2 linked regions of the Rhodopirellula baltica SH 1 genome follow. Each later gene encodes a partner of the first gene's protein in a complex. Links are inferred from orthologs where the notes say so. Each region holds a gene or a part of one and is shown on either strand. Other genes may lie near its edges. The genes, in order: uvrB and RB_RS25700.

Region 1 (3,230 bases):
CGGGAATGTCCAGGTCGTCGCAAACATCGCTGAGCTGTCGGACTTGGGTTCGGGTCAAAAACTGAGCCTCGTCAACCAGCACGCAGTGGAGCGGATTAATGCGTGTCTCGTTGCGAACCAGGTTCAGCAGATTGTCGGACGTGTTGAATGAAACGGACTCCGATTCAATCCCAATTCGCGAGGCGACTTTGCCACTGCCGAACCGGGTGTCGATCTCAGGAGACAAAATCAACGTGTTCATCCCACGTTCGCGATAGTTGTAGCTGGACTGCAGCAATACCGTGGATTTACCGGCATTCATCGTGGAATAGTAGAAATACAGCTTCGCCATGGCAGTGCGTTGAAATTCAGGGGCGAGAATCGAAGACGTTGGGTCTTTGCCGGATGATTCGACAGTTTGCTAAAGTGCTCGCATGAGCATCACCAAACTTGCGCCGGCCGCTTTTGATTTGCATCAACCGTTCCCGCCATCGGGGGACCAACCGGCCGCGATCGCCAAATTGATCGAAGGCATCCAAAGCGGCAAGACCGCTCAAACGTTGCTGGGAGCCACCGGGACGGGGAAAACGTACACGATGGCCAACGTGATTGCGTCGGTCCAGCGACCCGCGTTGATTCTCAGCCACAACAAAACATTGGCCGCTCAGTTGTACGGGGAATTCAAAGAGTTCTTTCCTAACAACGCCGTCCACTACTTCGTCAGCTATTACGATTACTACCAACCCGAGGCCTACATCCCGCAGCGAGATGTTTACATCGAGAAAGATTCCTCCATTAACGAGGAAATCGATCGGCTGCGATTGGCAACGACCAGTTCTTTGGTCAGCCGTCGTGATGTCGTCATCGTGGCCTCGGTCAGCAGCATCTACGGCTTGGGATCCCCGGATGATTACCGGCAATTGGTCGTCGATCTTCATCAAGGCGAACAGACCCGCCGAGATCACTTGCTGTTGAAGTTTGTCGACCTTCAATATCAACGCAACGACATCCAGTTCGAACGGGGCAAATTTCGTGTCCGAGGGGATTCGATCGAGCTTTGGCCCAGCTACGAAGAGTTCGCTTATCGGATTGAAATGTGGGGCGATGAGATCGAGAAGATCTCGCTGATCAAACCAACCTCCGGCGAGACGATTAAAACGGTCGAGCATCTCTACATCTATCCATGCAAGCACTTCGTGATGCCAGAGGACCGCATTCAACGCGCGATTCGACTGCTTCGCGAAGAACTGACGCAGCAACTGGAGATCTTCCAGTCACAAGGCAAGTTGCTGGAAGCTCAGCGTTTGTCGGCACGGACCAAGTTCGACTTGGAAATGTTGGCCGAAGTCGGACATTGTCCTGGCATCGAAAACTATTCTCGCCCACTATCGGGCAAGGAACCTGGCGCGACCCCGGACACGCTCTACGACTTCTTTCCGAAAGACTTCATCACGTTTGTCGACGAGTCGCACGTGACCGTGCCTCAAGTCCGCGCGATGTACGCGGGTGACCGAAGCCGAAAAATCACATTGGTCGAACATGGTTTTCGGCTTCCATGCGCACTGGATAATCGGCCATTGAAGTTTGATGAATGGGAAGAACGGACCGGACAAATTTGCTTTGTCAGTGCAACGCCCAGCGACTACGAATTGGAACGCACCGGCGGCGAAGTGGTGGAGCAAATCATTCGGCCTACGGGATTGCTCGATCCGGAAGTCGAAATCGTTTCGGCTCGCGGACAAGTGACGCATTTGTTGGAACAGGTCCGGATCCGCGCCGAGCGAGACGAACGTGTGCTGGTCACGGCGCTCACCAAACGTTTGGCAGAAGATTTAGCGACCTATTTCCAAGAACAAGGTGTCAAGTGCCGATGGCTGCACAGCGAACTGAATGCTTTTGAACGAGTGGATTTGTTGCAGGAACTCCGGGCCGGCCAGTTCGATTGTTTGGTCGGTGTGAACCTGCTTCGAGAAGGTTTGGACCTTCCCGAGGTTTCTTTGGTTGCAATCTTGGATGCTGACAAAGAAGGGTTTTTGCGGAGTGAGACGAGTTTGATCCAAACGATCGGTCGTGCGGCTCGGAACGCGAACTCACGCGTGATTCTGTACGCCGACAAGGTGACCGATTCCATGCAGATGGCGATCGACGAAACCGAACGTCGTCGCGTGATCCAAATGGAATACAACGCCAAGCACGGAATCGTGCCCAAGACGGTTCGCAAGTCGATCCGGAAAGGCATCGACACCGAGGCTGCCAACCACAAAGAGTCGACTCGCAAGGCTCAGGACAGCGGCGAAGCGATTTACATCACGATCGAGTACGTCGACAAACTCGAGCAAGAGATGTTGGCCGCGGCGGAAGATCTCGAGTTCGAGCGTGCCGCTCGGCTGCGAGACCGTGTGCTGCAACTGAAGGAGCACATAGGCAAACCACTTTCTGAGGTGGAGATTGTCGACGAGAAATCGGCGGGCAAATCGGGCGGTCGAGGACGCGGTCGCCGCGGTGCGAAGAAAAAGGGAGCCAGCAAAGGCACCAAAATTCCAAGGCCAAAACGCGGCTGATTGCTCGCTGCGTCGGCGGATTCACCTCAAGTCCGATCAGTGCCCGTTCGCTTCTGCGAATAGAAGTTTGGGCGTAGCATTCGCTCGGTGACCGAACGTGTCACCGCTTTCCCTATCACTACAGGTGTTCAACTTTGACACCTGCAGAAAGGGAACACGATGTCCACTGCGATCTTACCAGCGATCCCATCCGAACCATCATCCGAGTTGGATTTGGACGGTTTCGCGATTCAGCCTCGCCCGTATCAACACCGTATCATCCGGCGAACTCTCAATGCGTTTGGGTGTGGCGAACACGAGTTTTGTTCCGCGATCGACGGGGCAGGGCAGGGCGTTTCACGCCCATCCAGCGTTCTGATTGAAAGTCCCACCGGAAGCGGTAAGACGGTGATGGGGCTGGCCATCGCCGCGATCATGCAGCGAACGTTCGGTATCCGAGTTGGTTGGGTCGCGATGCGGAGGAATCTGTTGGCCCAGGCTCAAGCCGAAAACATTCGCCGTAAGTTTGGTCTCGACATGCAATTGATCAGCATGTTTGACAAGGACCCGCCGGACGTGGATTTGTTGGTGATCGATGAGGCACAACACGATGCAGCGACCAGCATGGCCAACTTGCACGGGCAAATTCAACCACGATGGACGCTGGGATTGTCCGCGACGCCATATCGCACCGACCGCGTCAAATTGTGT
Region 2 (3,367 bases), 2.2 Mb from region 1 along the record:
CCGAAGTCAAAGGGGCATGGGTTCAGAACGACTTCGGTCAAACCTCGTCGATCGGAATCACCCCCGGTGCATTGAACACGTTTGAATCGGGCGGACAAGACGGTGCCTTCATCTTGGATTTCCAAGCAACCGGTATCTACCGATTCTCGCACTCGTTGTCGCTGCGTGGTTCGTATCACCTGCTGACAATCGATGACGTCTACGCCGCTCCGCTGGACAACAGCTTCATCGACGACTTCGCAACCAACGGGGCCGGTGTCTCAGCACCAAGCACCTCGGAAACGTCGCTGACACTGAACGGTTTCGCAGCAGGTTTTGAATACATGTGGTGATCCGTTCGGCGGTCAATCGCCAAACAATCACTCTCTGAAAATCTCACACAGGGGATCGGCCATCGGGTCGGTCCCCTGTTTGCGTTGCCCAGTTTCCCTGGGAACGCTAATCTTGCGTCATGGATGCCATCACAAAAGATCTGACCGCCGCACAAGCCGAAGCGGTCCAGCACATCGACGGACCTCTGCTGATTATCGCCGGCCCCGGTAGCGGTAAGACACGCGTCGTCACCCACCGCATCGCGTACATGCTGCAAAGCGGGATTCGCCCGTGGCAAATCGCGGCTCTGACGTTCACCAATAAAGCCGCCGATGAAATGCGGTCGCGAGTCAATTTGCTCGCCCCCAACCAACCGGTTTGGATGGGAACGTTTCACCGTTTCTGTGCGCAGCAACTTCGGCGTTACGCACCAATGGTCGGACTGGCCGAGAACTACTCGATTTACGATTCGTCCGATTCCAAATCCGCGATGAAACGCGCGATCACAGCGGCGGGCGTTTCAACAAGCCACACATCGCCCGAGCAAATCGCATCGGCGATTTCCAATGCCAAGAACCGGCTGATCACTCCCGAGATCATGGCCCAGCAAACGGGTCGCGCCGGTGACACCGTCGCGGCAAAGGTTTACCCGGTCTATCAACAGCAACTGCTGACCGCCAACGCGGTTGACTTCGATGACTTGCTTTTCCACTTCGCTCGGTTGCTGCGGGAGAACCCCGAGGTGCGATCGAACCTCGATGAGAAACTCAAGTACATCATGGTTGACGAGTACCAAGACACGAACTTGGCTCAGTACGCCATTGTCCGCGCGCTCTCGGTCGACCACCCCAACCTCGCCGTGACGGGTGACCCCGACCAATCGGTCTACGGATGGCGAGGCGCCGACCTCAACAACATTTTAGATTTCGAAAAGGATTACCCGGCGGTCAAAACGGTTCGGCTGGAACAAAACTATCGCAGCACACCCGAAATCCTTCGCGTCGCCGATCAACTGATTCGGCACAATCGACGTCGCAAACAAAAGAACCTGTTCACCGACAACCCGACCGGCGAAGCAGTCACGCTGCGACAGTACGAGGACGGTTACAAAGAAGCCGACGGCATTGCCGATGAGATCGCCAACCAAATGATCGCCGGCAACGCCGAACCTCGCGACTTTGCGATCATGTGCCGGATGAACGCACTGACTCGGTCGATCGAACATGCCCTGCGGAATCGCGGCATCCCGTATCAAATCGTCAACGGTCTGGAGTTCTATCAACGGAAAGAGATCAAGGATCTGCTGGCCTATCTGCACCTGATCAACAACCCTCGTCACGATGTCGCGTTCCAACGTGTGATCAACACGCCCACGAGAGGCATCGGCGCCAAGACGCTGGAGCGAATCCAACGCTTTGCCGACGATCATCGAATTCCAATGCTGGAAGCCGCCCGACGTGTTGACGAGATTGACACGCTTTCCAAACGCGCCAAAACGTTGGTGACGTCCTTCATTCGTCTGTACGATCGTTTGTGCATCAAAGCGACCGCGACGCTGGAGGATCTGCTCCGGTTCTTGATCGAAGAAATCAAATTCGTTGCCTACCTCGAACGAACCACCCCGGAACAACAAGACAACAATCCGATCGCCAACGTCGACGAGTTCATTTCCGCGGCCGTTGAATTCGATCAAATGCATCCGGAAGACGGATCCTTGGAAGCGTTCCTCGAACAGGTCGCGTTGGTCTCGGACACCGACGCGTTCGAGGATTCCAACAACCGCGTGACCTTGATGACGTTGCACGCGGCGAAAGGTTTGGAATTCCCTCGCGTCTTCATCATCGCGGTGGAAGACAACCTGCTGCCTCACCGCCGCAGCAAAGAAGACGAAACACAACTCGAAGAGGAACGTCGCTTACTGTTCGTGGGAGTCACACGAGCCGAACAGTGGTTGCAGATCAGTTACGCAAAACTGCGAAGCTTCCGTGGCGAAAACCAACCTGCGATCCCCAGCATGTTCTTGGGCGAACTGCCTCGTGATGAGATGCAAGTCGTCGAAGTCAAAGGCAGTCGCAACTTCTTTGACGATGCCTATGACGACGAGTACCCGGACTCATGGGACCTGGTCCAAGAACCCGCTGCGGTCACCGACACCGGTCCGGCTGGCCAAACGGACGTCGCTGATGGACCACGAATTCTTCCGATGACGGACCAATCCGCGATTCCGGATGTGTACCACGATGATGTGCCGCCGCCGAAGAAAAAGAAGCCCAGGGTTTCCATCCAAGCCGAACTCAAGACGGCGAGTGATCTGCTGCAATCCGGCGTGACTCCACTGGGTGCCTACCGCGAAGGAAGCACGGTCCGCCACAGCGAGTATGGCGAAGGGACCATCGTCGCTCTAACAGGCAAAGGCCCCAAGCGGACCGCCAAGATTCAGTTTGAAGAAACCGAGGAAACCTTCCGATTGGCATTCGCGAAAATCGAATTGGTGGAACGCTGATTCGTGGCTTTGACGCCAATCAATCGCGGCGGCGTGGGCGGGGCGTCCGAGTTTGAATTGGCGGATTGACCGTGGCAGCGGACATCATGCCTCAGTTGACACCTTCTCTTCACTCAAGACCAAGCGTTGTGAATCCATGAGGCTTTCTCTCCTTTTCTGCGCGGCGTTTCTGCCTGCATTTGCCATGTCCCCATTTGCATCCGCCGACGAATCATCGACCTCCAGCTTATCAGCCCAACTCAAAGAGACAGCCGACAATTCGTCCAAACGATATCCGGCCGAAGTGCTGCAAACTTTTCAACGTGGCGTCGAGCAAGTGCGTGCGACTGGCATCGAAGAATCGGCCAAGAAAGTCGGTGACGAAGCAATTGACGCGACACTGAAAGGGTGGGACCAAAACGAAGTCACACTCAGCGACGTTTGGTCCGAAGGCCCCGTCATTCTGATGTGGTATCGCGGCGGATGGTGCCCGTACTGCAACCTGCAATTGCGAGCCATGCAGAAACAACTTTCGGCCATCGAAGGCGCTGGTGCAAAGCTCGTCGTCTTGAC

What was found.
Region 2: the proteins of uvrB (region 1) and RB_RS25700 are in contact, whole or in part, in a crystal structure (PDB 7EGT), measured with the Thermus thermophilus proteins. The link is inferred for Rhodopirellula baltica SH 1 from one-to-one orthologs. Residues at the interface, in WP_096411307.1 of Thermus thermophilus: Glu23, Leu25, Arg26, Asp27, Gly28, Glu29, Arg30, Phe31, Arg55, Glu326, Asp327, Phe328, Glu379, Ser382, Gln383, His398, Gly400, Arg401; in WP_096412145.1 of Thermus thermophilus: His654, Arg656, Phe657, Gln666, Asp668, Glu669, Lys680, Arg681, Leu682, Ser683, Lys685, Tyr686, Ala687.

Annotation. Positions count from the first base shown.
Region 1 is NC_005027.1:4,486,780-4,490,009, reverse strand. The notes cover bases 73-2,976. They hold uvrB (excinuclease ABC subunit UvrB), read left to right. Parts: upstream 73-413; coding sequence 414-2,540; downstream 2,541-2,976. Other genes in these bases: RB_RS17170 (DEAD/DEAH box helicase), read left to right, coding at 2,700-2,976; RB_RS17180 (thymidine kinase), read right to left, coding at 73-331. Also shown: more of RB_RS17180, read right to left, coding at 1-72; more of RB_RS17170, read left to right, coding at 2,977-3,230. UniProt on the Escherichia coli protein: The UvrABC repair system catalyzes the recognition and processing of DNA lesions. A damage recognition complex composed of 2 UvrA and 2 UvrB subunits scans DNA for abnormalities.
Region 2 is NC_005027.1:6,653,287-6,656,653, reverse strand. The notes cover bases 93-3,133. They hold RB_RS25700 (ATP-dependent helicase), read left to right. Parts: upstream 93-451; coding sequence 452-2,815; downstream 2,816-3,133. Other genes in these bases: RB_RS25695 (peroxiredoxin-like family protein), read left to right, coding at 3,000-3,133; RB_RS25705 (hypothetical protein), read left to right, coding at 93-332. Outside these bases: more of RB_RS25705, read left to right, coding at 1-92; more of RB_RS25695, read left to right, coding at 3,134-3,367. UniProt on the Escherichia coli protein: A helicase with DNA-dependent ATPase activity. Unwinds DNA duplexes with 3'-5' polarity. Translocates on single-stranded DNA with 3'-5' polarity. Initiates unwinding more efficiently from a nicked substrate than double-stranded DNA.